One region of the Piscibacillus sp. B03 genome, then DNA from elsewhere that is predicted to be linked to it. Evidence: a T-box and tRNA genes for the amino acid it is inferred to sense, from the RefSeq annotation. Region 1 holds a T-box; the other holds one or more tRNA genes.

Region 1 (16,409 bases):
GCTGAACAAAGATGAGCCCATTACAATCTTCCTCTCTGATGACTTCATTTGTTACTTTAAATTATGTAATGGCTTTTCAAAACATGAATAAGCGCCAACATATTTGTCCAAAATATGAAATTGGCGCTACTTTTAAAGTCTCTATTTTATTATACGAAAAAAAGTAGAAAATAGATAGAGATATCGGAGGCAAAAATATGGGATATTATGACTAAATTTGTGGTACTATAAATAACCTTTTTCTTTTAATGATATAAACCTTTGATCACCAATAACGAGATGATCTAACAGTTCAATGCCAAGCACTTTGCCAGATTCGAACAATCGCTTAGTCACATGAATATCTTCATTAGATGGGGATGGGTCACCAGAGGGGTGATTGTGAGCACAAATGATGGAGGCTGCAGACCTTTTAACCGCTTCTTTAAACACTTCTCTAGGATGAACAATTGATGAATTTAAACTACCAATAAAAATTGTTTGCCGATGAATAACTTGATTTTTTGTGTCCAAATACAGGGCTACAAAATGCTCTTGTTTAAGATTTCGCATTTCTTCCATTAAGAAATTAGCTCCATCTTCAGGGCTTCTAATCGTAAATCGATCTCCGGCTTTGAAACTGTGTAACCTTCTTCCAAGCTCTATAGCTGCTAGCAATTGAACGGCCTTCGCTTCACCGATCCCCTTAATTGAAGTGAATTCAGCAATTGAAGCATCTCTTAGTAGAGAAAGACCTTCAAAATGCACAAGGACCCTAGTAGCTAAGGATAATGCTGAAGTTCCTTTCGTACCACTCCCAATTAATATAGCAATTAACTCTTGATTAGATAGGGCATGAGGACCAGCTTGAATGAGTCGTTCCCGCGGCCTGTCATCTTTTGGCACATCTTTAATAAATATGGTATCAATTGGCATACTTCAATCTCCTCTCCAAGTATACCAATATGATAAACATTTAAATTGTTTGTCACAAAGCATAGAAAAACACGTTTTCTCTTATAGGAAAATCGCGTTTTCTTATTAATTTTAGTTTTATTAATGCATTTTTATGACAGAAAATAAGTTTAGGCTAAATTTGAATAAAACAAATGCATATTTAATATAATTGTATTTTTTATAAAGGATTGTTGTGTTAAGTCTGAGCTATCCCCAAGTTTAGTCAATAATTCACTAATTTCCTGTAACTTAGCTGACTGTTCATAATCAGGAGGTTGTTGACTAAACCATGTTTGTAAATCAGATTCCCAGTTTTGATCTCCACTTTCACCTTTCTCAATTAACGTTATACCTTCATTTAACCATTCTAAATTACTTTCGTTAACATCAACATTAACCGCGTCAAAGCTCCATGATTTATAGAAGAAATTTTCCATATAAACAAGGTCATTGGATTCTAGCCAATCAGTTATTGCATCTTTTTCTGATTCTGATGAAATCAAATGACTAATGACATAAAATTGACCATTCTGTTCTTGTACTGTAGCTGGGACTGCATTTGGCTGTAATGAATCACTTATTAATTCATCAGCATTTTCTTTAGAAGAAAACAATCCAAACTGAACAACTTCATAGACTTGACCAGGTTTAGAAAGTGTCTCTCCGCTTTGCTGTTCGTTATTATTAGGTTCGCTACTAGGTTCTTCCTCTTCATCAACTTCTGTTGTTGTAGCTGGCAAAGCATCAGGTGTAAGATCTGAGAAGTAATAAATTAGGCCTGCTCCAAACAAGACACCTAATAAAACAGCCAATAAAACAGGTTTCATCATTTTAGACAAATTTGATCTACTGTGGAACCCTAAAATAGAAGATTGAGATTTTTTATTCTTAGGTGTTAAGTAATATTCTAAGTCGTGCTTTTTATTAGATTGATTTTCCTGATTCACTGTAACTCTAACTTTTTTATGCTCGTCCATTCTCATACCACCTTACTTCTTGTTGATATGAGAATACCACAGACGTTTTAAAAAATAAGACAAATCTTGTCAAACGACTTCGACAAATTTATACGAATAACCCAAGCGCACGTTGGTTTGACAATACGGTATACATTATAAGACGGTAAGTTAAAAAAGTTGACTTTTAAAATAATTTCAACTTGTTTACTCTCAAAAAAAGGTCCCCACAAAATTCGGGAACCATTCTCTTATTACGTTATAAACTTAATGAAGCTACTTTGTTTTTACCGTTACGTTTTGCCCCTACATACATAGAGCGATCTGCATTCCTAATTAATTCTTGAGGTGATTCACATTGCTCTGGATACGTGGCAACACCAATACTGGCTGTAACATTAATTTCCTTAACCTCTACATTACCATCAATCGCTTTATAGAGTATAAATGGTTCATTTGCGATTGAGTACCTAATATCTTCTGCTATTTGAACGACATCATCATGAGGCATTCCTTTAATTAAAACTGTAAATTCCTCACCACCATAGCGAGCTATGATACCATAATGCCCAAATAGTCTTTCGAGCCTTCTAGATAATTCGACTAGTACTTCATTACCTGATTCATGTCCATGTTCATCATTAATGGCTTTAAACGAATCTAGGTCAAGGATTATAACAGAAAGGTTTTCTTCTATACCTTTAGCTTCTAAATCCTTAGCATATTCATCAATATGTTCAATGAAATAACGGTAATTATATAATTCAGTTAATTGATCACGTTGACTTTTAGTCTTAGCTGATTCATAGTGTCTTGCATTCTCAATTGCTACCGACAAGAAGTTTGCTAATATCTCTAATAGCATCAAGTGATATTTTTCATATGCATTTAAATCATTTGAACACACGGTTAAAATACCAACAATCTTACCACTTCTTTGAATTGGAACGCCCATTACACTTTTTGTTCCATTCGGGAGCTCATGGGGAGCTAGTTGTTTAATTTCCTTTACACGCATTAACATAATGCTTTCCTTACGTTCATAAACCGTTCCCGAGAAACCTTCTCCCTGATACATTTTAAGTTCTTTTTTAAATTGGTTTCCTTGATCATCCATGAACCTAATGAGGTCCATCATACGACTGTCATTTGAGACGTCAAACACATATATATTTGACGCTGGTATTAATCGATTAATTTCATTTAAAAACTTATCAAGTACACTTTTAACATTTAAACTTTTTGAAAGTTCATGTCCAATTTCACTTGTTGTATGTAGATACTTATTTATGCGTTGAGTATTGTGATAATAAGAAAAAACAATTGATAATAGAATGAATGGTATCCCAACGAAGAATACAGCTATTGCTTCTATCTGTAAATACATCAAATATAACACTAATCCTAACGGGAAAGCTAAAAGCGTTGCACCTGAATCGATTAACAGGCTCTTAGGATAAGCAAGTAAATTTTCTCCGTGCATGAACCACTGTAATAAGGATAAAAATACTTGGTTCACCAATATAACTGCAAAAATATACCCTACTAAAGGAATAACTTGCTCGACTGAATCAAACGTTAATGCTCCATGTGTGCCGCCTAGTCCGTAATACACCCATGCTGAGATTACTGATGTAAGTAAAAACATAGTTGAATTGGTAGGAATTCTGTGAGCTTCGTCTTTTTTTAGTTTTATTTTAATAAAGAGAACCACTAATGATAACTGTGTGAGCACTAATTCTACAAATAAACCGAAGTATAGAAATGCTGCTAAGCTAACACCATTACTAAAAAACACGGTTATATTTCCAACTTTAATAGGAAATATAGCAACTGCACCGATCACAATCGCAAAAGCTAATAAGTCTAACCAATGATCATTAAAATCCGGTTTAAACTCAAGGTACGCGTATGTAACAAGAGACGGAAAAGCTATTAACCAAATCGTCCAAATTGTAATAACCTTTGATTTCGCCATAAGTAACCCCTTCATTTCTAAAGAAAATATTTTATCCTTTACCGCCCATTCAAATAACTTCTAACAACCGAAATAAAATACAATGATCCTGTTACTACTAATACTTCATTGGTCTCTTGTTGGTCTATAAAATCATTTACTGTTGATTTCCAATTTTCAGAAACTATTATATCACATTTATAGAACTTTTGTAATAGTTCTTTTTTACTATAACTTTTATCGAAATCAAATGAAGTAATAGTAATATCCTCATATTGACTACTCAGCATATCTATAATCGGTTCTATAGGTTTGCCTTTAATAACTGATATAAGAAGCTTAATGTGAGAAGGATTGTAGCGATTATTAATTGTATCAATTAACTGTTCAAAAGCTTCAACATTATGCGCTCCATCTAATATAATAGTCGGGTTACGGTGAATAAATTCAAACCTTCCGACCCATGTCGTTCGTTCTATGCTCTTTATAATTTTCTCTATTGATAGAAAAATCCCTTCTAATTCACTCAATTTTTTAGCAGAATAAATGGCTAAAGAAGCATTCTCAATTTGATGCTTTCCCGTCATTGTTGAACGAAGTCCATTAATCGTTAGTTCATCAGAAATGAAGTTGAATTCTTCCCCATCTTCATAAGAATTTCCCCAAGAATAATCAAAATCTTTATGCAATCTATAAATAGATGACTGAGTCTGTTTTGCTTTTGATTCTAATACATGAAAGGCTTCACTCTTTATTTCATTTGTGAAGACTGGTGCGTTAGGCTTAATAATACCCGCTTTCTCTGTAGCTATTTCTTCTATTGAATCTCCCAGGACATCTAAGTGATCATAACCAATCATTGTGATAATTGATAATAAGGGATTAACCACATTAGTAGAATCCATTCTACCGCCTAATCCCGCTTCTAAAATGACATAATCCACGTTCTTATCTTTAAAATATTGCAGGGCTATACATGTTACAATTTCAAATTCTGTTGGTTTTCCGAATTCCGTAAGACTTATCTCGTTACAAAGTGGCTTAAGTAACTTAATATAATGACTCATTTCGTCATCAGAGATTGGGCTTCCGTTAATACTAATTCGTTCATTATAATGCTCGATATATGGCGAAGTAAATGTTCCGACCTCATAACTATGTTCAGACAAAATATTTCTTAAAAAAGTTAAAGTTGACCCTTTACCATTAGTGCCAGCTATATGGATTATTTTCAATTTCTTTTCTGGGTGGCCTAATTTTTGAAGTAGTAATTTAACTCGATCTAACCCAGGTTTAATTCCTACTTTAAGTTGTTCTTTAAGCCAGCTTATTTCCTTGTTTTCCATGTAAAATCCTCCATATAATAAATTGCCTGCTAAAGTAGCAGGCAATTTAAATGTGTTATGAGACTTCCTCTAATTCTTTGATGCGTTGTTCGACTAGCTTTTGCTTCTCAAGGTAGTCTTTTTCTTTGTCACGCTCTTCTTGAACAACATGTTCAGGGGCTTTATTAACGAAGTTATCATTTGAAAGTTTCTTCTGAACACGTTCTACCTCTTGATTCCACTTATCAAGCTCTTTCTTTAGTCGATCAATTTCAGCATCAATATCGATCAACCCTTCTAGAGGGAAGAAAATTTCCGCACCTGTCACAACTGCACTTTTTGCTTGTTCTGGAACATCTAAATCTGTTGCGATTGATAGTGTTTCTGGGTTACAGAAACGTTCTAGATATATCTTGTTGCGTTCAAGTTCATCAACAATTGATGCATCATTTGCTTTAATCATTATTTTAATTTCTTTAGACATCGGCGTATCCACTTCAGCACGTACATTACGTACAGAACGGATAATCGATACTAGTCGTTGCATTTCTTTAGAAGACTGTTCATTGTTATATTCAGCACGAACCTCAGGCCACGTGCTTGTAACAATAGACTCCCCTTTGTGAGGGATATGCTGCCATATTTCTTCAGTAATGAATGGCATGAACGGGTGAAGCATACGTAATATACTATCAAGAGTCACAACTAAGATTGAACGAGTTGTTTGTTTAGCTTCTTCATCATCACCATAAAGTGGTAACTTCGCCATTTCAATATACCAGTCACAAAATTCATCCCAAATAAAGTTGTATAAATGACGACCCGCTTCGCCAAAGTCATAACGATCAATATTACGCGTAACGTTTTCAATCGTTTCATTTAAACGAGTTAAAATCCACTCATCCGCTAATGATTTTTTCTTTGTTAAATCAATGTCTTCATACTTAAATCCTTCTAGGTTCATCTGAACGAAACGTGAAGCATTCCAAATTTTATTCGCAAAATTCCATGTAGATTCTACTTTCTCCCAGTGGAAGCGAAGGTCTTGACCAGGTGATGAACCCGTCGCTAAGAAGTAACGTAATGAGTCTGCACCATACTTGTCAATCACATCCATTGGGTCAACACCATTACCTAGTGATTTACTCATTTTACGGCCTTGTGCATCACGAACAAGTCCATGCATAATCACATCTTTGAATGGTCTTCTATTCGTAAACTCTACTGATTGAAATACCATGCGAGCTACCCAGAAGAAAATAATATCATAACCAGTTACTAAAGCGTTTGTTGGGAAGTAACGCTGAAAGTCTTTGCTATTTTCATCTGGCCAACCCATTGTTGAAAACGGCCATAACGCCGAAGAAAACCATGTATCTAATACATCGTCATCTTGTCTCCAATTCTCAATATCTTCTGGTGCCTCACGTCCAACGTAAACCTCACCAGTTTCTTTATGATACCAAGCAGGTATTCTATGGCCCCACCATAATTGACGAGAAATACACCAATCACGAATATTTTCCATCCAATTTAAATAAGTGTTTTCGAATCGTTCAGGTACGAAGTTAACCTTATCATCAGTTTTTTGTAGTTCAACTGCTTGCTTAGCTAATGGCTCCATCTTTACAAACCATTGAGTTGATAAATAAGGCTCTACAACTGCTCCACTACGCTCAGAGTGTCCAACTGAATGTTCGTGTTCTTCAATTTTAAATAGAACGCCATCCTCTTGTAAGTCTTTCACTAGTTGTTTACGACATTCGAAGCGATCCATACCTTCATACTTACCTGCGTTTTCATTCATCGAACCGTCTTCATTCATAACCAAAATACGCTCTAGATTGTGACGATTACCGATTTCAAAGTCATTCGGGTCATGTGCAGGTGTGATTTTTACAGCGCCTGAGCCAAACTCCATATCAACGTAGTCATCTGCAATAATTTCAATTTCACGCCCTACAATTGGTAAAATTACTTTCTTACCAATTAAATGCTTATAACGATCATCTTCAGGATGAACAGCAACAGCCGTATCTCCTAACATTGTTTCAGGTCTAGTAGTTGCGATTTCAATATGACCAGATCCATCTTTCAATGGATACTTCATATGATAGAATGCACCTTTTACGTCTTTATAAATAACTTCTATATCAGATAATGCTGTCTGAGTGCTTGGGTCCCAATTGATAATGTACTGACCACGGTAAATGAGACCTTTCTCATACAAAGTAACAAATACCTCTTTAACCGCATTTGAAAGTCCTTCATCTAATGTAAAGCGTTCCCTAGAGTAATCTAGGCCTAACCCGATTTTCTCCCACTGCTGACGAATGAACGAGGCATATTCTTCTTTCCAATCCCATGCACGTTCTAAAAATTTCTCTCGTCCCAAATCGTAACGAGATACTCCTTCTTCGCGAAGTTTACCTTCTACTTTCGCTTGAGTTGCAATCCCAGCATGGTCCATACCAGGTAGCCATAAAACGTCATAACCTCTCATTCGCTTGTAACGAGTGATAATGTCTTGTAACGTTGTATCCCATGCGTGCCCTAAATGTAAACGGCCCGTTACATTTGGAGGTGGGATCACGACCGTAAACGGCTCCTTGCTTTCATCGTCTTTAGCTTCAAAAAACTTACCATCTACCCAAAACTTATAGCGACCTTGTTCAACCTCTTGAGGATTGTACTTAGGAGCCATTATGTTTTGCTCTTCTGACATAAAAGACCCTCCTAAAATAGTTATATAAAATAAAAAAATCTTTCCATCCTTATAAAAAGGACGAAAAGATTGATTTCGCGGTACCACCTTTATTCACAAACTGATCTATAAACAGTTGTGCGCTTCATTTAGCATAACGGACTTCCCGGGTTCACCTACTTTAATTCAACGAACCAGCATTTTCAGAGCGACCTTCCAAGCTTTCATACTGAGGAAACTCTCAGCTAATGTTTCCCTCTCTGTCAGAGTCCAACTTGTACTCCTCTCTTACAGCCTTTCACGTAATTTAATTTTGTTATTATTGTATACGTATTTTATACAAATAGTCAATGCATTTCAAGGAATATGGGCTAAAAACAAAAAATAAGTACCACCTTTTCTCTTCATAATTCAACGACTTCTTCTATATCATTGTTTTTTGCAAAACCACAGATTTCTAAGCAATAAAAAAGTGGGGCAAATGCCCACACTTTTTTCCACATTTCATTAACACATTATTCGTATCGTCATATTGTGTAATAGAGAGGAGGAGACTAATGGCTAGATATTATCGCTACCGCTTACCACCTTGGGCAAGACATTGTATTTTCATTGTTGAGAAATGTACATTACCAATCATGATTTTTCAGTTAGTTAGAACATTATTATTCCCATCCACGTTAGATGTCTTTTTATCTGGTTTATTAGTAGGTTTATATATCGCTTTTTATCTTGAATGGATCTAATTACTTTTTATATGGAACATACAGGACATCCCCAGCTTTAAGTTGACGGTCATCCTCCAGCCCATTCAAACGTTCTAATTGAGAAACTGGCACTTTATAAGATTCAGCAATCGATTCAAGCGTTTCATTCTGTTGTACGAAACGCATTTTCACACTCACTTTCTCTTTTTCACGTAATTCTTCATCATCTCTAAAGAAATTAGACAAGTAATTCAGGCCAAACATTTTCTTCTTAGGCTTTTTACCGTCTTCATCATCCATTTGGTCATGGTCATCATAATCATCTTTGCTTGATTTTTGTTTCACTTCAGGACTCGTGTCTTGTTTTTCCTGCTTTTTATCCTTCTTCTTACTTTCTTTCTTTTTAGCCTCTTTCTTTTCTTTCTTTTCTTTCTTGGCTTCTTCTTTAGCTTCATCCTTCGCCTTCTTCTCTTCTTCTACAACATCGTCTTGTTTCTCTTCCTTCTCTTGCTTCATTTGGTTTTCTTTTGCAGATTCATTTTCTTTATTATCCTGCATATAAGTGTTGTCTTGATATTCAACATTATCTTTATTACCTTGATAAGCATTGTCTTGATATTCAACATTATCTTTTTCATCTTTATAAGCGTTGTCCTGATACTCTACTTGATCCTTTTGTTCTTTAGCTTTAGGCTTTTCTTCGGCTTTAGCTTTCTTCTCTTTATTATTAAAAAACTCTGTGAATGATTGAGTCTCTTTCTTATTCCAGAATTCTCTTCCTTTAGTTTTATCTTCAGAAGATTCTTCTGTTTCTACTTCTGCTGTAGCTTCTGCAGATTCTTCTGTTTCTACTTCTGCTGTAGCTTCTGCAGATTCTTCATGTGGACGCGTGTCCTCTTCCGTTTCCTCTTCAGCACCTTCTTTTTGATCATCTTCTTCAAAACTTGGAATCTCTTGTACTTGAAAATCAGAATTCACATCTTCTTCATGACGTTCCTCACTATACTCTTCTTCTACCTCTACATTAGCTAATCGAATCTTAGCGTACACATGCAATGATTTCGGTTCTGGTAGTTCATAATCAAAATACTCAATTTCTACATCTGGCTCACCTGTTTCATTAACACGATTTGCTGGAATCGTAATATCAACAGGGATCGGGTATTGGAATGTCGTAAACCCGTTATCAAGCGCTTTAACTTGCTGGACATAATTCTCATCATCATCTTGATCCATTAAATACATTGGTTCTTCTCTTGGTAATGACTGATAATCACCCGACACCATTAAGACACCACGCAACTGGATGTAAGTAGCTTCTTTTATTATATTAACATCCGGTTGAATGGAAATGCCGTACAAATCATCAATTTCTTCACCTTGACGAAATGTTATTTCCTCGTGTAAATCAAATAGAAAGGGTTCATTTCCGTTATAATTCACGACTCATCCTCCTCACAAAAATATCCTTTACCATTACATATATGACAACTTGTTTTTAAAAAGAACTTTTCAAGGATATTAAAGTAAAAGATTAACAAAATGATAGTGTGAGGAAATTTAGTCGACATTATGAGTCTTAAAAATTTAAAATCGCGCTCGCGGAAATACATTAACAACTACGATGTTTTAACAAAAAATCCTCACAGCGTGTAAGCTGCGAGGATCCTGATTAACCTTTATAATGTTTAAATGCATGTTCAGCTGCTTCAATCGTTTTCTCAATGTCTACATCCGTATGAGCCGTTGATAGGAACATCCCTTCAAACTGTGAAGGCGGCAAGAAAATGCCTTGTTCTGCCATTAGACGATAGTATTCAGCAAACCAGTCTAGATCTGATGATTTAGCTGTTTCAAAATTAATGACATCTTCGTTTGTAAAGAAAAATCCAATCATAGAGCCAGCTCGGTTAACTTGTAACGGTACTCCATGTTCTTCAGCAGCTTTTTGAAAGCCTTCTATTAAACGATCAGCTTTTTTACTAATTTCTTTATAAGATTGTTCAGTTAGCTGACTTAATGTTTCATAACCAGCTGCCATTGCAAGTGGGTTACCCGAAAGTGTCCCGGCTTGATAAATATCTCCAGCAGGGGCAATGCGTTCCATAATTTCACGTTTACCACCGTATGCACCAACTGGAAGTCCACCACCGATTACTTTTCCTAAGCATGTTAAATCTGGGGTTACACCAAAGTGTCCTTGAGCACAATTATAACCTACACGGAACCCTGTCATGACTTCATCAAAAATAAGTAATGAACCATGATCTTCCGTTATATCTCTTAAGAAGCTTAAGAATTCATTAACTGGTGGAACAACGCCCATGTTTCCTGAAACTGGTTCTACAATGACTGCTGCAATATCTTTACCGTATTCTTCAAAAGCGTATTTCACACTTTCTTGATCATTATAAGGAACCGTGATTGTATTTTGCGCGATTGATGCTGGTACCCCTGGGCTATCAGGTAGGCCTAGGGTTGCAACACCAGACCCTGCTCTAATTAATAATGAATCACCATGGCCATGATAGTTTCCTTCAAACTTCAAAATTTTATCTCGTCCTGTGTATCCGCGTGCTAATCTTAAAGCACTCATTGTTGCTTCTGTTCCAGAGTTAACCATACGAACCATTTCAATTGATGGCACACGGTCTATGACAAGTTTGGCTAGCCTATTTTCATATTCGACATTCGCACCAAAGCTTGTACCTTTTTCTAATACTTTTTTCAAATTTTCAACAACTTGATCATCAGCATGACCAAGAATTAAAGGACCCCAGCTTAGTACATAGTCGATATATTCATTACCATCAACATCATAAATCTTTGACCCTTTACCTTCTTCCATATAGATCGGGTCAATATTGACAGAGTTAAATGCTCTTACTGGAGAGTTAACTCCACCTGGTAATAAATCGACTGCTTCGTTAAATAATTCTTTAGATTTGTCGTAACCCATATTTATAACCTCCTTCTATTGTTGAAGCCATTTTGCGACATCTTTAGCAAAATAAGTGATAATTAAATCTGCACCCGCTCGTTTCATTGAGGTTAATTTTTCTAAAACAATTTGTTGTTCGTCAATCCAACCATTCTGTGCAGCTGCTTTTACCATTGAGAATTCACCACTCACGTTGTAAGCAACAATTGGTAAATTATAACGGTCACGCACTTCTCTCATAATATCTAAGTAAGTCATAGCTGGCTTAACGATTAAAAAGTCAGCACCTTCCATAATATCAGATTCAGCTTCTCGCTGAGCTTCTAAACGGTTTGCTGGATCCATTTGATAAGTTTTACGATCTCCAAATTGTGGTGTACTTCCTGCTGCATCTCTAAATGGACCGTAGAAGGCTGATGCATATTTAATCGCGTAAGACATAATTGGGGTATTTTCAAACCCAGCTTCATCTAACCCTTCACGAATTGCAGCAACAAAGCCATCCATCATATTAGAAGGCGCAATAATATCTGCTCCTGCTTTAGCCTGAGAGATTGCAGTCTTTACAAGAAAAGGTAATGACTCATCGTTATGCACATAATGATCATGAATAACACCACAATGACCATGATCTGTGTATTCACATAAACAGGTGTCTGCAACGATTAAAACATCAGGATAGTTTTCTTTAATGTATCGCGTAGCCTTTTGTATAATACCTTCATCATTATAAGCCTCAGATCCTACCGAGTCTTTCACATTTGGAACTCCAAATAATAAGACAGCTTTAATCCCTAATGAGACTACCTCGTCCATTTCTTCAGATAATCGATCTAAAGAAATTTGAAAAATACCTGGCATAGATGGAACTTCATTTTTTTGCCCTTCTTCTTCTAGAACAAAAATAGGATAAATTAAATCTTCTGTTTTAAGATGTGTTTCTCTAACTAGTGCACGCATACTAGCTGAGCTTCTTAATCGTCTATGTCTATCAAAATTTATATCACTCATCAAAACTCTCCTTTTTTAAGAGTAATAATCACTCACGGCTTCTGCTAGGCCTTCTAACGTAAATTCATAAGGCACAATGGTCTGTTTAAAACCAACACGGTTGGCTTGATCTTGCGTCGTATGTCCGATGCAAAAGCAAGGTTGATCAAGTATAGATGAATCTTCTAAATCTATGAACTCTTCAAAGGCTTGAATGGAAGATGGGGATGTAAATACCCACGCATCAATCGGTTGTTCCAAAACGTCTTTAAGTTGTTTTTCAACTTCTCTATTTACAATTGTATTATAAACGGTAATCGTCTCAAAAGGGATATTAGATTGATTTAAAGACTCATCGATTACTTTACGTGAGAGATTCCCTTTAACTAATAGCACTTTAGCAGGTTGTTCTTCTACTATAAATGTCTGACTAAAGTGCTCTGCATCAAATACGTCTGGTACAAAATCAACGGTTTCACCATACTGTTCTAAAAATTGTTGCGTTTTCTTTCCTACTACAGCTTTTTTTATATGGCGAACCCTAGATGTTGAAACTTTATATGCATTCAATGTCTCATAAAAATACTTAACACCATTTGCACTTGTAAATACAATCCAATCAAATGTATTTAATTGAGCTAACACTGCTCGATGATCTTCAGATGTTCTTAACTCAAATGATATCAATGAATGCGGTAAAACATTAGCTCCTTGACGTTCTATAAGAGATATAAAGTCCTGAGCTTTTGTTTCCTCACGAGAAATAAAAATGGTTTTCCCCATTAGCTGAGTCATTATTGGTCTTCCAATTCTCTTTTAGCTTCTTCAACTAATTCCTTAGCACCTTGATTGATTAACTCATTAGCAACTGATTCACCTGCTTGAATCGGATCAATTGAAGTGGATTGTGTTTTTAGGACTGTTTTTCCATCAGATGAGGATACTAATCCTGTTAATGTAATTTGGTCCCCTTCACGTACAGCATAAGCAGCTATTGGCACAGAACAGCTTCCTTCTAACATACTTAAGAATTTACGCTCTGCCGCTACTGTTGTTGCTGTATATTCATTATTAATTTTAGATAGTAATTGTTTCAATTCATCATCGCTTTCACGACATTCAATTGCTAATGCACCTTGACCAACGGCTGGTAAACAAACTTCTGGATCTAAATACTGTGTAATAAGGTCAGTAGACCAACCCATACGTTTAAGTCCAGCTGCTGCAAGTATGATTGCATCGAAATTTTCTTCTTTTAATTTTCTTAGTCTAGTCTCGATATTACCACGAATCCATTGAATCTTAAGGTCAGGGCGATAAGTTAGAAGTTGAGCACCCCTACGTAAACTGCTTGTTCCTATGATAGCCCCTTCCTTTAAATCATCCAGTTTAACGTGATCATTCGAAATAAAGGCATCGCGATGGTCTTCACGTTCCGGTACACAAGCAATCTCTAGCCCCTCAGGTAATTGGGAAGGCATATCCTTCATACTATGTACAGCCATATCAATTTCATGGTCAAACATAGCCTGTTCAATTTCTTTTACAAACAGACCCTTTCCACCAACTTTAGATAATGTTACATCTAAAATTTTATCACCTTTTGTAACAATCTTTTTCACTTCAAATTCGTAATCATCGGTATGCTTTTTTAATTGCTCAATAACCCACTCTGTCTGTGTCAAAGCCAAATTGCTACGTCTTGAGCCTATTACGATTTTTCTCATCGTAAACCTCCTAATTAAAATGAAAATTTGATAAAAATGAAAATAAGAAATAATTTAAAAACAAAACAGCAAATGCCATTGTATTAGCATTGGCAAGATCTTTTCCAACTGATTTATTTGTAACTTTTCTATAAATAATAAAGCAATATATAATTATGACGATAAATGAGCCAATTGTTTTAGGATCAATCCAGTAAAACATCTCATTTGCCATATATGCCCAGATAACACCTAAAATGAGCGAAATAAATAATGTTGGTGTTGAAAAAATGATGAGTAGAAATGATAGTTCTTCCATTTGACCAAGGCGGCCTAACTTTTTCAAGATCCGTCCCCACTTCTTTTCCTTCAACATCTTAAATTGTAATAAATATAAGACCGAAAAAGCAAAGGAAATTGTAAAGAGAGTATAAGACAGAAATGCTAACACTATATGAAATAGTAATAGTTCACCAATGAATTGTGACCCAAAGGTGCTTCCATCACTTGTTAAGTACGACACAAGAAAGATTAACATAATGATAAAGCCTACTACATTCATTACAAAAACTAAGAAATCTACTTTGAAGAAATAATTTACCACAACAGAAACTAATAATATTAACCATGCATAAAAGTAAAGACCTTCCGTAATACTCAGTATAGGCAATGTGCCTGAAATATAAATCTCTATAAATAAAAAAATGGTCTGTAAAAACCAAACCAATAAAAGTAACCAGAAGGCCATTTGATTGGCCTTCCGGTCTTGCTTAACAAAGTCATAGAAATACATCAATAGACTCAATCCGTATAATATAACAATTAATTCGTAGATTCTTAAATCTTCAAAGGCACTCATATGAGTTTCCCCTTATTAGCGATGTTGAATAGCTTGAATCAAACCTGCAAGAGGTAAAGAACGGCTTACTTCTTCATGGCTTTGGTGTTTTGAGTTTTGTTGTTTTAACTCCTCTTCAACCTCTTCGTCTATGCCAAAAATACGAATGAACAGCTTAAGCATATCGTCAGCATGTTCCTCGCCAGCCATTTCTTTAGCCTGAAGTATTGGTTCTTTAAGCATTTGATTAATAATACTCTTCGTGTGCTTGTTCAATACTTTTTTCTCGCGAGCTGTTAAATCAGGCATTTTTCTTTCTATAGATGCCATTGTCTGCTCTTGAATAGTTAAAGCTTTCTTTCTAAGAGCTGAAATGATTGGAACAACTCCTAATGTTGTCAGCCACTCCTCAAACTCATCTAATTCAGTATCAATCATTTCTTCTATTTTAGCTGCTGCCTTTTGTCTCTCTGTTAAGTTTTGATCGACAATACCTTGAAGATCATCTATATCATATAAAAAGACGCCATCTAATTCATTAATAGCCGGATCTAAATTACGTGGTACAGCTATATCAACAAGGAAGATTGGTTTTCCATTTCTCTTTTTCAACAGATTAGCCATTTGCGCTTTACCTAACACATAATCTTCTGTTCCTGCTGATGTAATTAAAATATCCGCATCTTCTAAAACAGATTCAAACTTCTCTAAAGGCTCTGCCTCACCATTAAATCGATTAGCCAACTCCTGTGCTTTTGAATATGTTCGGTTAATAACTGTTACACGATTCACGCCGCTACCATGTAAGTTTTGAACAGCTAACTCACCCATCTTACCAGCACCTAAGATGACAACATGCTGATTATTTAACTCACCGAAGATAGTTTTAGAAAGCTCTACTGCAGCATAACTAATTGACACCGCATGTTCACCGATTTCAGTTTCACGATGCCCACGTTTAGCAGCCGTAATTGCTTGTTTGAACAACTGATTAAAAATAAGACCTGAAGCCTCATTTTCTTGAGCTATTTGAAACGAGTTTTTGACTTGTCCAAGAATTTGAGTTTCTCCTAATACCATCGAGTCTAAACCAGCTGATACCCGGAATAAATGTTGAATAGCTTTTTGATCTTCATAAATTTCAACATGGTTTTTAACCTCATCAAGGTCTACCGAAAACCAATTAGAAACAAAACGTTTTACATAATAACGACCAGTATGCAACTGGTCTGCTACAACATATAATTCCGTACGGTTACAAGTAGATACAATGACATTTTCTAAAATGCTCTTCTCTTGATTAAGAGCGATCATTGCATCTCCGACTTGTTCTTCTTTGAATGCTAATT
Region 2 (16,409 bases), on a different contig from region 1:
TATTACAATTGAACCAAAACCTAGATATTATTCCGCTTGCGATTATTGCAGCTGCCATGGTATGGTTCCTATCAAATAAATGGGTCATCACGATAACACAACCATTAATTGAAGGAAAAGCTTATTTAATAAAAGAAGAGTTGTACAATCGAGAAAACAAGTTTCCTTATCGTAAAGAAGAGTTTAAGTAAGTATTCCATAAGCTCAATTAAGTCATATTTTCTGGCTTGATTGAGCTTTTTTATTTAGTGGAAGTAAAACCAACATATGGTAAAATGAGTCTTAAGTAAAGGTGGGGGAAACTATGTTAGGTTCTACAATCATCCTAGGCTGGATTGGTGTCATCATTTATTTGATGATTATGTTTACATATCAAAAACTAGCTAAACATAATGAGTATGGCTTTATACATATGTTGATGGCTCTTATGTATACTTTGTGGTTACCAATTCCCATAGTCTTGTACAAATTAATAGATTTAGAGTTATTACTAGTCGGTACGATATTCGGAACCGTTAGCTTGATTATGATGCTGATGACCATGACATTTCAAACGGGCCATATTGTCTTTTTAACAAAGCAAACCGAGCAGAAAATACCGGATTCTACTGGCAACTATATGATGGCGACACTCTCAAACCCTTTTGAAGTGTTAGCGAATGTCTTGAGAATGGTCTGGGCTATCTTTTTAGCTCTCTCTTTCTGGTCAATAAATCAAATAGCAATGGCAATGATCATGAGTACGTTTAGTCTGTTGTCCATCTATTATTTACTGATGATGATCGACACTAGCTTGGTCAAACGGGTAACGTTTCTAGAAAAATTTAAGCCGAATATGATACTAGTAAATTCAGAAACGTTAAGTTTCTTTAGTATTCTAGTTATATATCTTACGGTAACCTATTAAAAATATTAAATGAGGTGAAACAGATGTATACCCCTAAACATTATAGAGTGGAAGATTTTAAAGAAATCCAGGAGTTTATACAAGAAAACTCATTTGGCATTATTGTGTCGACAGACCAAGGGAGGCCAATCGCGACCCATGTCCCATTGGAATTACATAAACAAGGAACAGATTACTATATTACAGGTCACTTGGCTTATGCAAACCCACAGTGGAAGTCGTTTGAAGACCAAGATCAAGTGTTAGTTATCTTTCAAGGTCCGCATGCCTATGTTTCATCATTGTGGTATGAAAATGAAGACGTCTCAACGTGGAATTATCAAGCTGTTCATCTGTATGGGAAAGTCAGATTGATGACGGAGGATGAATTAAGAGAAGACTTAATTAAATTACTAGATAAGTATGAGCGCAATCGAGAGAATTCGAAAGTATGGGATAACCTCAGTTCGCAAACCAAAAAGCAAATTAAAGGCATCGTCGGTTTTAAGGTGAAAGTAGATGAAGTTGATGCTTCTTATAAGTTAAGTCAAAACCGTAGTAATGTAGATTATGAGAATATCGTAAATCAATTAGAACAAGAAGACGATATGAATTCTAAACGGTTGGCAGAAGTGATGAAAAAGCATGCAAGTAAACGAGATTAGTGGGAGGGGCTATATGCGAAAATCATTCTCTCGCGTCTTTATAAAGGATAATAACAACAATTTTCTGGTGATTCGAGACAGAGAACACCTTTGGAATTTACCAGGTGGCAAACAAGAGCCAGGAGAAACGCCAATGGAATGTGCTAAAAGAGAGGTACAAGAAGAGGTTGGGCTAGTCGTAAGTGATTTAAAGGAAGTGTACAAAGGGGACTTCGTTTTTGGTGGCATTCAGTGGCGTGGTTATTTCTATCTTGCAAAACAAATTGAAGGAACACCAACGATAAATGAACTGGATAAAATTAAAGATATTCAGTTTATTAAGGATGATCAAGAAGTAACATTCTCGTCTGAAATAACAAAGGTCATACAGTCAACTTTTGACCGATATCAACTTGAGTTGGTCAAGTGGAAGTAAAAACCAAAGCGGAGTACATAAATGAATACATACATAAAAATGATTATAGTACTATTTTTAACAATACTAATACTAACAGCCTGTCAAAGCTCATCGACTAGTGCTAAACCAGATCCTAAATCAGTCAACTCAGAAGAGAATGAAGCTGAGGAGAACTCATATGAACCTAGCGAAACTAAGAATGAAAGTAATACTAACATAGAAGAACAAACAACTGACAAAAAAGATCAATACTTAGAAAAACTGCAAAGTGCTAAAGATGAAGTAAATCAACTCGAACCAAAAGATTCTTCTACATACGCACTGAAAGATGTTGAAAATAAGCGATACAAGATTTGGGATGATCTATTAAATGAAATTTACGGAGCCATAGAAGATCAACTTCCAAAAGACGAGATGGAATTGGTACGAAAAGAACAAAGATTTTGGATTTCGTATAGAGATGATACAGCGCTTGAAGCATCTTCAAAATATAAGGGTGGTACTCAGGAACATTTAGAATATGTAGCTGTGTTAGCAAATCTGACTAAAGAAAGATGTTATGAACTAGTTGAAGATTATTTGACATAAAAATAGACAGAGTTTCAACTGTCGGTCTATTTTTAATTAAGTCGTGTTATATAACTTTTTTCATGCTCGTCATTACACCTAAATGATAGCACTCGTGACTAATCAAGAAAAATAGTAATTCTTCTACCGTTTTTTCAAATTCAAGTGGTTTAACTAACGGTTCATTTAATTGATTCTGCCAGTTTTTCTGGAAATCCATAACCTGCTGATCCAACAGATTAGTAACTTCAGTTATGGTAGGCAAATCATCATGGTTCCAGTCATTGGGACTTGTCCCAGTAGAAAAATAGGAATAAAATTTATCATCTAGTTGTTTATTAGTACCATTAAAGTTATGAAAAGCCTCATCGTAAGTGACTAAAACATGCCCTGCATTCCATAGGATATTGTTATTGAATCCTTGAGGTGTCTTATAACAATCATCGTTTGGAATTTCATTTAATAATCCAACAATTAACGATCGCCAAAATGACATTTGATTAAAATAAATTGGTTGAGTCCATATTTACCTCCAAAAATGTTTTGAGTTATAACTTCTATAAACTTTCGGCACTCTCCTTCTAAAAAGTATTCATTCGACGTCACAAATGCTCTCTATATTGTTATATAAGTAATATAAATGATTCGTATCTTTTTTTTTGGAGGAATTTAACAATTTATGTCGAATTTTATTACTTAGGTATATTTGCGAATTTGGAGGTATTTATATGAACAACGCAACTAAAGTGAATTATCTATCGTCTACTAACCTTTCCAAAGAAATGAATATAAGTACTAAAGAAATGTTTGAACGATACTAAGAAGTAACTGGATTGATAGAGTTGATAATCAGTGGGTTCTCACTGACAAAGGTAAAGAAAAGGGTGGTCAAGTAAAATCAAGAGGTGACCGACAATGGATTGCATGGCCTACTTTTGTGATGGATGATTCAGAACTTAAAGAGAACAACATTAATGATAAGTATTTATCTACAACTAAATTGGCTGAAGAATTTGAGGTATCGAGATTTAGAATCAATCCTATACTTTCAGAACTAGGTTGGATTGAGAAAGACAGAAAAGGCTGGGTTACAACGAAGCTAGGTAATAGCCTTGGAGGTAAGCAGCTTGAACATAATAAAACAGGTGTACCTTATGTTAAATGGCCTGAAACTATTCTAGAAAATAAACGTCTTGTGGAAACAATTAAAGAGATAAAAGAAGGTAGCTCAGAACCCAAAATAGAGTCCAATGAGGAAACCGGTTTTAGAGAGAAGTTTATTGCAAAACATAGAGCTGCTGATGGCCATTTTGTAAGATCTAAAGCAGCTGAAATGCTTATTGATAATTGGCTGTATATGTCATAGATTGCTCATGCTTATGAAAGAAGACTGACAATTGAAGAAGAAGTCTATTCTGATTTCTATTTACCTGTAGGAAAAGTTTACATTGAATACTGGGGCTATGAGAACGATCCGAAATACATAAAACGTAAGGAGACTAAGTTAGACATTTACAAAAAATACGAGTTTAATTTAATAGAACCAAATGATTCAGATATACAGAATTTGGATGATATTCTACCGAAGAAATTATTGAAGTTTGGGATACAGAGTTATTAATTATCTAGTATTCTTAATTTATAGTAAAATCATCAATTTGAGTCCGTATTTTATAGAAATTTCAGTGGAGGTATAGTTAGGATTAAACATATTCCTATAATTGTTATTATGTGTATTTGTAAAACTTAAGAAAGTTTTTGGTAACATAATGTGAACATCAGTAGTATTTATGTAAATTTGACTTAAGACTTATAAACATTGAAAAGACCTCCCGGGCCCAGTGGGCGAGGGGGGTCTAGTTAGGTTTGGCACCCTATGACTCCGAGTGGGCTCGAACCACCGACCTCCACCCTGTCAAGGTGGCGCTCTCCCAGCTGAGCTACGGAGTCGTATTATTGAAAATTATTCAATGAAAATCAATCGACAAATATAAATATAATCGTTTATACTTAACTTGTCAATACTTTTTTGAGACGGAGGATTCTCAATATGATCGCAAGAATTCTAACGTATTTATTAATTGGCGGGCTGTTAATCGCGGCTGTCGCGGTATCGGCTCCACAGTACTTAACTCATTTATTTATCGCTTTTGGAGCGGTATTTGTGATTGGTACGGGTTATCTAGCGTTTGTATACGCAAGACGTGTTTTTGATTTATGGAAACGATTAAAAGAAGAATAAACATTGGTATGAGCATCAAAACATACATTGATGCTCTTTTTATTGTCTTAAAATCTTCTCCATCGCTTTTCCTTTTGCTAATTCATCGATCAACTTATCCAAATAACGAATTTCCTGCATTAATGGCTCCTCAATGTCTTCCACTCGAACACCACAAATAACACCTTTAATCATGGTACGCGACGGATTCATTTTAGGAGCTTCTGCAAAGAAAGTCTCAAAATCTTTTTGCTCCTCAAGTACAGTTTCTAATTCTTCTTGTGAATACCCTGTCAACCATCTGATAATCTCATCAACTTCTTCTTTAGTTCGGCCTTTTCTCTCAGCCTTCCTAACATAATGAGGGTATACACTTGCGAAACTCATTGTGTAAATTTTATGGTTTGCCATCTTTTCATCTCCCTAAATTAGCTCTTGTTTCAATATTAACATAAGGCTAAAGATTGCTCTAAAATCAACCTTCCAAGTTTAACAAGTTATGGTAAAATGGTTGTAACATTTAGTTTTATGAATAATCTGTTAATAAAAAATCAGGAGATCTAACATGAACATCAGAAAATTAACTAAACATGAAGTGCCACCTATGGATTTACTTTTATTAGCTGACCCGTCTATAAGTCTGATCAATGACTATCTTGAGAAAGGTGAATGCTATGTTGCTGAAATTGAAGAGAGAATTGTCGGTGTATATGTATTATTGCCAACTAAACATGAGACAGTTGAACTAATTAATATTGCTGTGGCAGAAGAATATCATGGGAAGGGAATAGGTAAAAAGCTTGTTCTTGATGCAATTCAGCAAGCCAAGCGTGGTGGATACCAAACGATTGAGATTGGAACAGGTAACTCTAGTATACACCAGCTTGCATTATACCAAAAGTGTGGGTTCCGAATCATGACTATTGACCATGACTTTTTCATAAAGAATTATGATGAAGAAATCTATGAAAATGGGATTCAATGTCGTGATATGATTCGGCTGGCTCAAGATTTATAGCGGGGGGATCTTTTTGAAGAAAATAGTTTTTTCATTATTACTAGTTTTATTAATTGGTTGTGGGACGTCTGGAGGTTCTGAACCATTAAGTGACAAAATTAATGAACAAATCGGAGTAAAACCTTATCTGCCAGAAACGGAATATCCTATTAATCTGGCTATTATTGAATACAGAACAGTCTTAGAAGATGGAGAACAAGTTAAAGGCGATCCATTAAAAGCTAGGGTAGAGTATGGCGTTTCTCAAGAAGAAAAGGTTGATCAAGAGTTCTTGGAAAGTTGGAAGGAACAGCATCCAGATTTAGAAATTATTCATGGTAATCTGTACATGGATCAGACGGCAATTGGACTTTCCATTTCTCCAGGTGGAGTGGGCGAGATGACCAATGCTGAGGTCATAGAAATTGAAGGGCATGAGGTTGACTATCAGTTTATTGAACGAGAAGAAACACAACCCGTCATTATCAGTATTAATTTCGAAGATGTCGGTTATATGATTGAATATCAAGCTGAAGAAGATGACATAGAAGAAGAGGCAAAAGCATTTGCGGCGGATATTATCAATCATTACAACAGTAAATGATCAATTGAACAGGGAGATACATATGGATAACTATATTTCTAATGCTATTAAAATATTAGGCACGATTATACTGGTTCTTGGAGTCGTTTTTGCTGGGTTGATGTCTGTGATTTATATATCATTCACAGTTTCAGTTGGTAGAACGTTATTAATCTCTCTTGTTGTACTTTTAGCACTTGGGATTATCATCTTTTGGATAATAGGTGTTTTTAATCTAATAAGTAAGAAAAAACTCGTTATTTCAATGGGAATTTACTTTGGTGTCTGTTTACTAGGGTTTGCAGGACAGCAAGGGTATGTGTATTATCTAAATTCACTAGAGGTTGTGAGTAGTCAGGATGTTGATTTGAGCGAGTATAAGCCGTTTGCAAGTGGTACGAAGGCTGTTGAATTAAAGGAGGATTCCACGCTCACTTTAGAAAGCGACTTACCTGTCATGGATGGAGCAACAGCACTTTATCCGATTTATTCGAGTTTTGCTAGAATGGTGTACCCTGAAGGTGACTACGATTTACATAATAGCGAAGTCATGGCTAATCAGACGACTGGAGCTTATAAGAATTTACGTGATGGTAAAGCTGATCTTATTTTTGCAGCTGGGCCGTCTACCAATCAAGAGGTTATGTTTAAGAATAAAGATTTGTCACTAGATTTAACGCCAATAGGTAGAGAAGCGTTTGTGTTTTTTGTTCATGCAGATAATCCTGTTGAATCATTAACCGTTGAGGAAATTCAAGGGATTTATTCTGGTGACATTAGGAACTGGCAAGAAGTCGGTGGCGACGATGAAGAGATTAGGGCTTTTCAACGTCCAGAAAATAGCGGAAGTCAAACAACGTTACAGAAGATTATGGACGATGTTCCAATCATGGATCCCCCAACAGATGATGTTGTCTCAGGTATGGGAGGCATTATAGAAGAGACATCTAACTATCGAAACCACAAGAATGCGATTGGTTTTTCATTTAGATTTTTCGCTAGTGAGATGGTCGATAATGGTGAGATTAAGTTCATAAAAGTGAATGGAGTCGCACCAACTACAGAATCAATCCGGGATGATTCTTATCCATTTGCATCTGAGTTTTACGCGATTACAGCTGGAACAGAGCATCAGGACGTTGAACCTCTTATCGAGTGGATTTTGTCTGAACAAGGTCAGGCAATCATCGAGAAGGTAGGCTATGTGCCGGTGAATTAGGGGGAATATGATGAAAAAACATTTGAGTTTCAAAACGGTAACAGCAAGTATTATTGTTCTGACACTTGGAAGTTTATTTTTATTATGGGCATTTGGATATTTCAGCTTGTGGTTAAACGGGATTAAGCACTTGGCACATGATCCTGAAAATACGTATCATACAACCGTGCCTCATGAAGAAGAGTATACAGTTGAGATTGACTTAACTGATTTAGAAAGTAATAAAGGAAAACTTTTGTTTAAAGGGGAAGAGGGACGACATGTCTATGTGTCTAGCGTACTAGAACATGAAGAAGCGGGCTACGAAGTGATCTTTAGAGCTAAAGGAAACTATGAACTAGATAGAGCAATTCTAGTTTCAGGTATTGAATATGATATTGAACCAGGTAGCTTTGGTAGGGAACTTAGGGCAAAAGCTCATATTAAATATCAAGATGAGGCATATGCGTTACAATCATCTTTGCATACTAATCTCATTCATAAAGATGGAGATGAATTCGGGTTTTATCTAAACCCGTTGACTGAAGAATTGGATGGCCAAGAAATCCATAAAGTCGAAGTGACGGTTTCCAATTTAGTGGCGAATATCTGGCTCGATAAAGATTTATTTAAACCTTATTGATTGGGATATCATTTGAACAAGGAGATTGTCTTATAGAGAGGAACTCAAGATGAAAAATTTTATTGGTATATTTTTGTTTTGCATATTTTTAAGTTCGGTTTTCATGTTTTTATTTTTAGGTCTTATTTTAGAGTATATGTGGGCTTTAATTATGTTCCCTGCATTCTTTTTAGCCGTGTTAATTTCAGTTTTCAAAGAACAACATTCTAGAATAGAAGGATTAGAAAAGAAAGTTGACGAATTATCAATTGATCAGGAAACCATCTAATAAACTTAAGTTTTGAATACATTAGATAGGGACATAAGTAGAACAAGGTTAATTGAGAAATGACTGGGTGGCTTGAGTAAAAGAATAGCTGTTATATTACGGGGGGATTGTTTGAAAAATAGAGTAAAGATAACTTTTGTTTTAATGAGTTTATGTTTTCTTTTGTTGGGTGCTTGTAACAATCAAAATACTAAAGGGGAAGTTGACTCTATTCATTATAATTTTAAAGAACCCATAAGTTTTCCATTTGAAGTCAACGAGATATCATCTGAGATCGATATACAGCGAGTGGACTATCTACACCAATTTATTTTTACATACTATAATAGTAAATCAACACAGCAAATCAATTATATATTGAGCAAAGTATTAGACGAAACAGAGGATGTTGATACTGAAGGTAAAATTGAAGTTAATCTTGATAATGGAAAAGTGGCTTATTATGAAGAAAGTTCGACATCTCAAAAATTGTGGTGGAAACGTGAAGATGGATTTATAGCTCGCTTTATTTATTTTATAGACAAAAACACTAGTCCATTAGGTGAATTTAAGTTGGAAAAAGATGAACCAATAAAATTAGCAAACCAAGTTCAGTGAATTCACACAAAGGGACTCAGTATCAAATCTAAGTCCCTTTTTCAGTCAATATAAATTTCTATTTTATCTTCATACTTTTCCATCAATTCATTCACAATTTCTTGATAATCCTCATTCATTGCTTCATGCTCTTCAAGATTTTCAGGCGGTTCATCTAAATGTTCTCTTAAAAATGCATTTCGATAAGCACTTCTTTCTGCACTTTTACTTACAAACTCTTCATAATATTCCTCGGGTTCCATATCAAATTTCTTCGCTTGTGCTTCAGAGAACTCTCTAATCTTATTAGCACTTTCTGTATTAACATCTTCAGGAGGGTAGCCTTCAATATAATCTTCATTTTCATTAGATACATCGAGTCCCATATCTTTTGCTTCGTGAATCATTAATCTTTCTTCTACGAAATACTCTACTGCTTGAGGTAGATCTTTATCTTCAATTTCACCAAAAAAGCGAATGTCTCCAACGGTGATTTCTTCTCCGAGAACAACGGCAGCTGGATCGTCGAAATCATATTTTGATGATTCTGTGCAGCCAGTTATAAATATTAAAGTTAATAAAAGTATTATGCAAAATCTGTACATTCTGTCACCTCAAGTTCATCTTTACTGTCTAATGTCTTCTATGTATTCTTCTAATAACTTTAATCGGTTAATACCTTCTTCAAAATAAATACCTTCATCACTGCCGTAATGAACGGTCACAACTAGTCCTTGAAATATATTCCTTGTTTTATTGACTTCATTAAAAATGTAATCGTAATCAGAATGATCTTGGTTGATCCATTCTTCTTCAACTACTTGTATGACATGTTCTAAGTAGTTATTAGTCATTTCAAGTGCTTCGTCTGTTGCAATGGCATTTATTTGTTTTAACCCATTAACGTGTTGCTCGATGACATTGATATTAGAGTAACTATTATCTGATTCACTAAAAATTGACTTTGGACTATATAAATATATAAGGAAAATTATTGTAAGAACAACCAGAATAACTAATAAAATTAATAGACTATTTTTAAATGAAGACATTTAAACCTCCTCAATGTTGCTTAAATGTTATGAGTGGTATTTCAGTTATCTTAATGGTTTGTCCTTCTTTTAACTCAACAGTAGGGAAGGCTTCAGCATTTTCTCCACCAATAACTTCATAAACTTTTGATTTTTCTTGGGAATCGTAAACGATGAGATATCCCATTCCTTCGTAAGCAGTTGCTTGATAAGTCCCAGGTTCAATATCGACACCCACTTTCCATATACCAGCTGTTAAGTTAGGATTGTCTATATTAGTTTCAACGGGTTGTATTTCCACATAACTGAAACCATCAACTCTAATAACATGATCTTCAGTTAAGCTAACGTTAATAAAATTAACATCAAGACCTATTATTTCGTGTAGAACTAAATGATCGTTCTGGTCATAGACATAAACATTTCCTGCTTCATGACCGGATATTTCATAACGACCTTCTGGTACCTTCAGTTCATCATGACCATCAGAGATGTTCGAGCCAGATGGTTCTGCTTGTTGATTTTGCCTGTCAACGTTATCAAACACAGTCTTACTAATCTCTGAAACTTGTTCTTTTTCATCACCAACGATTTCAAAATTATCTTGATAGGCTTTGGCTTCATCGGATAATTGATTACAACTACTGAGTGTTAATCCAATTATAGTTAATATAATTATTGTCGCTTTCATTGTCCATAACTCCTGTTAAATGTTTTTAATAAAATTTCCTTAAGATAGTAAGAGTTTTGTTTTATATAAATCAATATAAAACTGATGACTGTCAAGCTGGCAATCCAAGCATATGAAGCTGTATAAGTAAGGTTTGAGTTAGTTAAGTTATTAGCATGCTCGCCTAGTAAAGTCCCTGAGTAATCAACGAATATTAAAAAGTGTAACCAATTCCAATTCTGCAAATATGAAGCAAAGAGTAGCGGGAAGATGAAAACAATAATTCCAATGCCTATATTCGCAAAAGCATTATTAAATAGTAAGTTTAATAGAATTGATATGGTTAAAATCATTAGAGTAATTAAGATTATACTTATTCCTACTTGCACCATAAATTGTGTGGTCTGAATCACTTCGAATTGGCCATCACTGAAAATAACTATAGGGTTTTGGAAGTTTCCAACACCACTATGAAAATAGGCTATAGCATTACCAGCAAATAATCCCATACTAATTGCAATGAAACTTATAAAGGAATAGACACATATTTTGATAAATATTTTCTTTGAAAATGAAATTGGGAGTGCCTTAAGAATTGAATCGTGTCGTTTTTCAAACGTAAGTAAATCACTGCCTATAATGATTAATAATAGTACAAAAAGCACGCTAAAATTACTCATAGCTGTTGCAGAAAAACTACTCATTGTTGTGGGTTCGGGTTCTAAAGGTAGTTGATGTTCCTGTAGATACTGTAACTTTTGTTGTTCAATCAAAATGTCTTCTTTAGGTATGATATATTCAGGAGGAATACCGGCATTATCTAATTCATGGTTTTTTAAGCGTTGTTCATTTAATTTAATTCCTTCGTCAATAAATTCCATTTCATCTAATGAAAGAGCATTAGAAATATAATACTTCTGATAACCTAAGGAGCTTAGCTGTTGTAGACTATTGTCAAGAACTTGTTGTTCTTCAGGTGTTGGATTAGGAATGTTCTCTAAATAATAAACAGCGTTTGTAGCCATTGTCAATTCGTGATCTTTAAGGTCCTTTAAGCTTACTGAATCATCTTGTAATTGTTGAACAAATACGATTGGGAAAAATAATATGATAATCAGAGCAAGCATCAAGTTCTTCTTGCTGGTAAATGCGATTTTTGATTCTAGTTTTAAGTAATTCCAAAACAAAATAGTCATCCCCAATCCTAAGCGTTAAAGAAACGCCTTTTTGTTACGAGTATTGTTGTCATGAACAGTGATATTTCTATTAAAATAAATGTACAAACTAGAACAATAATCCCTTGTGTATACGTAATTGTTTCTGTGTTTAATAAAAAGTTTTTCTCATTGGTTACGATCTTCCCAATGTCAAAGTAGGTTTGTGGTAAATAGCTTAAATCTATATTAAACAATTCTCGGGTTCGTCTAGAGTAATAGAAAAACTCTGAGATAAGAAATGCTGTACTAATCGATAATACAACTGCTGCATGTTTAAATATAAGGCTTAGCATCACATTTAATCTAATAAACATGAAAATAAGTAATATTAATAGAGGTCCTATTTTAAGTAATAATTCATTGGTGTACATCATGTCGTAATTAGCAGTCACTAAACCTAATTTTAGATGACCGAATCCAAATATTAATCCTATTAATGTTATGGCAAATATGCCTAAAATCATTATAGTTAGTAGTGTATAAACCAATGAAACGAAACTTTTTATACTCATGGTGTGGTACCAGTTCATCGGAATCCCTCGAAGTAAAGACTGATGTGTTCTGTCTTTCGTTAATATGTTACTACTAAAGTAGATGGCTGAGAATATGACAATATATATGAGTGTACTAAGGATAAATTGATGTAATTGTTGTAAGGCTGTTTTTTCTTCAATCATTGAATATGTAATAGGGTGGTCTAATTCTAAATAATGTTCAAACCTTGTTAATGTCTTTTTAAACAAATGATCAGCATCTTTATTAGGGATAGGGGCTGATTGGGCTTGTTCTGAATTCACGTAATCCTCATTGTTTGTAAGTAAGTAGTTGACTCTAAGGTGGATAAAACGTCTAAAATCTTCATTCTGATATGCATTTAGCATTTTGTTATAGATTCTGACGTAATATTCTTCAGAACCGTAGATAAAGCCAGTCATAACACCATATCCAGTATGTCCTTCTTCTCTTCGTTGATCTTGCAAGACTTCTTTAACACCCACTTGTTCTTTCACTTCATCGGTGTTGAAAGTTTCAATATGTGCTTTTTCAGGTAGGATAATGGTTACATATAAAAATAAAATACTTGCCAATAAAACAATGAATATTATATTTTTCTTGCTAAAAAACATTAATTTAAATTCATGTTCAAATAGTCTTCGATACATGTTAGTACTCCTTGATATTAGGATTGACTTGATATAGTTCTCTATTTTTATAAATCCTATAGGCATAGGGTTTTATCTTAGGTTTTCTCTAATTCGTGTAGGAATCATGGTAACTTCTAAAGATAGGTCAACTGGTGAGTAGTTTTGGTCTATACATTCATCCCAAAACTCAAGATGTTTTTGATCCACCCAATGGTTTGAGTCCTCAACATTCTGACCACCTTCTGCTTCGATGGAATACCAATATAGATACTCAAAACCGTTTATTGTTTCACGAAATATGTTCTCTACATACATTTTTTCATTATCTAACGTTAAAAGAACCTCTTCCATATGCTCGTTAAGAAAGGTCATCCATTGATCAACTTGATTGGATTTCCCTTGTTTCACGCGGAATCTAGTTAATTCTATGTTCATAGTGTCATCTCCTTGTTGTTTAACTAATCTTTGATTTTAGATAAGATTGCTCTATTAACACCTGTCACTCGAACTTTCTGCCCCTCTGTTAAAGTGATTTGAGATTTAGTAGGGGAGAACTCATTACCGATTAGTTCATAGACTTGATGATCTTGTTCAGGGTCAAAAATCGTTAAATAACCTAGGCCTCGATTAGTTGTTAATTCGTACTCTCCTGCAGGTACATCTAAACCAATCTCCCAAACACCGGAAGTTAGTTCGGTTTGCATTTGAGTTTCCACAGGCTCTATAAATACTTGTACAAACCCATCAGCCATTACGGTGAAATCTTCTTTAAGATCAACCGTTAAAGTAGGGGCAAACCCATGACCAACGTAATCTTTTATTAAGAGGTTATCGTTTGAATCGTAAACCTCCACATTGCCCCCGCCTTCACCATATATAGAATATCTTCCTTCAGGCAATTGAAGGTATTCTTGTCGGTCTATGTATGCTGAAATGATTTCTGCATTATCGTTGTTCCGGTCGCTTGTAAAAAAGATTTCATCACTTGCGGATAATACTTCTGCTTTTTCATTTTTATCAACAATTTCATGGTTGTCTATATACGCTGAGGCTGCTTCTGTTTTTTCGGATGTTTGACAGCCAGTGAAAATAGCCAAGCATCCAAATAAACCAGCTAATAACAATACGTTCTTCATTATCATTAACTCCTACTTGTCGCCTTTAGTTGATTTAGTTCTTGATAGTATTTTTCATAGTATTCGAGTGTGCCTAGTGGACCAATCGCAAGCTCTTCATCGTATTCTAATAACGTTTCGATCATATTGATTTGGTCATTAAATGAAAGGTGGCTAAATGGTATGCATAATAATTGTGAGATATATTCATGGTCATTCCCTAGATTATATTTTTCTTTAATCACCTTGTAATCGTCTTCATTAACATTGATCTTGAGGTAAGCATTCTCATGACGGTTTGGTTTATGCTCATGAATGAATTTGCCACCTTTTAAAAACAATACTCTGTCTGCATATAAGTCCAAGTTCTCTAGTAAATGCGAAGCGATAAAAATTAGTTTATCTTCGTGTTTCATCTCAATCAGCTTATTTGAAATTAACGCCACATTTGATACATCGAGTCCATTCATGACTTCATCCATCAGCATAATCGGTGAATCAGCTGCGACCATCATGGCAAAACAAAGTCTTTGTCGCATCCCTAATGAATAAGTTTTAACTTTGTTTCTAACGTAATGATCCATATTGAGTCCATTTATAATCGTTTGAATATCTTTTTTTCCTTGCCACATGTTTTTGTATAATTTCATATGGTCCAAGCCAGAAAGTTCTTCAAACAGGTCGCTTTGATTTGGGAATGTCGCTAACTGTTTATGGATTTTAATTTGATCTTTTTCAGTTTTGTATGTGTACTTTCCGTTAAATTTAACTTGTCCTGAATCCGGTTTTGTATAGTTAGCCATGACATTAAATAGAGTGGTTTTCCCAGTTCCATTCGGTGCTGCAAGTCCAATAATTTCACCTAATTCTGCCGTTAGGGACACTTGATCTAATACGATGTTATCACCATAAGCAATAGATAAATCTTTGATTTCAATCATTTGTAAGCCTCCTTAAGACTTAATTCTTCGTAATTGGTTTAAGTGAAAATTCATATTATAGAAATTCAGTTTTCTGATTAAATAAATGATGATTAATAATCCGACCGACAAGCCAACAAACCACGTCATCGCATTCCAGTAATCTAATGATGATTTACTAAGCTCTTCGGCCCAGTGGCCTGTCAAAATTTCATCTAAGTGAATATACATAAGCGGTTGAAGAACTGGTAATTCACTAAGTTTGGATGCAAACAATTTTGGCAGTAGTAGAATTCCTGTACCTACCAATATATTGGCAAACGCATGTTTGAATAGTAGATTTAGCACAACAGAGAGTACTAGCAATAGCAGAGTGATAGCCCCCAATCCTAAGAAAATCATGAATATAAATTGGTAAATCGGGATTGCATCATAACTACCGTTGTTGTAATAGATTATTGGATAGTTGAAGTAACCCAATCCATTTTTAAAATATGCTGTTAAGCCACCCAATAATATGCCGACGGTTAATGCTCCCATAATATATGAAAAATGGATTGATATTTTTACAAGAATTTTTATAAAAAAATCAATAGGTAGCCCACTCATTACAGTTGAGTGCTCCTTTTCATAAGTAAGAATTTCATTTCCACTAATAAACACAGCCAAACAGAATAGGAGCCCTGTTAAGGTACTTAAAGCGGTCACTAGAAAATCACTGGATGTATGATCATTCTGTTCTATTGGTAGTCCATTTTGGTCAATGTATTCGATGTGTTTTAAGTCTTTCGTAATTTCGCTTTCTGGAATGATAAAGTGTTCTGGTATACCTTCATTATTGTGTTCATGTACAAATTGTTTCTCTTCGATGAGTATGTATTCTTCTTCTATATAAGCTTCACGATCACGGTTGATATGCCAAACTTGCATTCCAATTGACTGTAATTGTCTTAGGATACTTTCATGAACTTGTACCCCTGTTTCGGTGTTTTCCTCCATATCTGGTAGCTGGTTCACAATCGAATCATAATCAGCTCTTACCTCATACTTTTCATCCTTTAGTGTCTCTGTGTAGGTTGTGCTTTGTTGAAAGAACAATATCGGGAAAAATAACACGAGAATTAAGGCAATAAATAAGTGTTTTTTATTTGTCATTAATACTTTTAGCTCAAATAGCATATATTTCCAAAGCATATGTTATAGTCCTTCCTTGTCACTAAGATTGGAAAAAGCTTCGTTGGTTTATGAATCTAGTTGTGACCCAGAGTAGTATTTCAATGATTAGAATAGTAATGATTAAAACAATTAAA

Evidence for each region. A T-box is a leader RNA that pairs with one kind of tRNA and senses whether it is charged. The one in region 1 lies ahead of ACTWQB_RS02370 (valine--tRNA ligase), so its partner is inferred to be a tRNA-Val.
Region 2: it encodes a tRNA-Val, which carries the amino acid that the T-box ahead of ACTWQB_RS02370 (valine--tRNA ligase) is inferred to sense. The anticodon was not compared.

Annotation. Positions count from the first base shown of each region.
Region 1 is NZ_JBQQCO010000002.1:134,133-150,541, reverse strand. Features, by position in the region: gene ACTWQB_RS02395 (rod shape-determining protein) at 1-21, opposite strand, end outside; gene radC (RadC family protein) at 226-915, opposite strand; gene ACTWQB_RS02385 (hypothetical protein) at 1,065-1,913, opposite strand; gene ACTWQB_RS02380 (sensor domain-containing diguanylate cyclase) at 2,152-3,870, opposite strand; gene ACTWQB_RS02375 (bifunctional folylpolyglutamate synthase/dihydrofolate synthase) at 3,909-5,195, opposite strand; gene ACTWQB_RS02370 (valine--tRNA ligase) at 5,251-7,899, opposite strand; T-box leader at 7,953-8,179, opposite strand; gene ACTWQB_RS02365 (hypothetical protein) at 8,436-8,624, shown strand; gene ACTWQB_RS02360 (LysM peptidoglycan-binding domain-containing protein) at 8,625-10,028, opposite strand; gene hemL (glutamate-1-semialdehyde 2,1-aminomutase) at 10,258-11,544, opposite strand; gene hemB (porphobilinogen synthase) at 11,560-12,537, opposite strand; gene ACTWQB_RS02345 (uroporphyrinogen-III synthase) at 12,553-13,299, opposite strand; gene hemC (hydroxymethylbilane synthase) at 13,311-14,243, opposite strand; gene ACTWQB_RS02335 (cytochrome C assembly family protein) at 14,254-15,081, opposite strand; gene hemA (glutamyl-tRNA reductase) at 15,097-16,409, opposite strand, start outside.
Region 2 is NZ_JBQQCO010000006.1:36,232-52,640, reverse strand. Features, by position in the region: gene ACTWQB_RS05830 (acyltransferase family protein) at 1-191, shown strand, start outside; gene ACTWQB_RS05825 (hypothetical protein) at 305-907, shown strand; gene ACTWQB_RS05820 (FMN-binding negative transcriptional regulator) at 931-1,551, shown strand; gene ACTWQB_RS05815 (NUDIX hydrolase) at 1,565-1,966, shown strand; gene ACTWQB_RS05810 (lysozyme inhibitor LprI family protein) at 1,988-2,536, shown strand; gene ACTWQB_RS05805 (DinB family protein) at 2,583-3,011, opposite strand; gene ACTWQB_RS05800 (hypothetical protein) at 3,453-3,881, shown strand; tRNA gene ACTWQB_RS05795 (tRNA-Val) at 4,393-4,465, opposite strand; gene ACTWQB_RS05790 (hypothetical protein) at 4,566-4,757, shown strand; gene ACTWQB_RS05785 (DUF2200 domain-containing protein) at 4,797-5,147, opposite strand; gene ACTWQB_RS05780 (GNAT family N-acetyltransferase) at 5,302-5,754, shown strand; gene ACTWQB_RS05775 (hypothetical protein) at 5,768-6,337, shown strand; gene ACTWQB_RS05770 (substrate-binding domain-containing protein) at 6,360-7,535, shown strand; gene ACTWQB_RS05765 (hypothetical protein) at 7,546-8,157, shown strand; gene ACTWQB_RS05760 (hypothetical protein) at 8,261-8,425, shown strand; gene ACTWQB_RS05755 (hypothetical protein) at 8,537-9,022, shown strand; gene ACTWQB_RS05750 (hypothetical protein) at 9,064-9,606, opposite strand; gene ACTWQB_RS05745 (hypothetical protein) at 9,628-10,053, opposite strand; gene ACTWQB_RS05740 (hypothetical protein) at 10,064-10,723, opposite strand; gene ACTWQB_RS05735 (hypothetical protein) at 10,720-11,889, opposite strand; gene ACTWQB_RS05730 (hypothetical protein) at 11,907-13,082, opposite strand; gene ACTWQB_RS05725 (DUF6176 family protein) at 13,155-13,499, opposite strand; gene ACTWQB_RS05720 (hypothetical protein) at 13,523-14,200, opposite strand; gene ACTWQB_RS05715 (ATP-binding cassette domain-containing protein) at 14,206-15,120, opposite strand; gene ACTWQB_RS05710 (hypothetical protein) at 15,133-16,293, opposite strand; gene ACTWQB_RS05705 (hypothetical protein) at 16,316-16,409, opposite strand, start outside.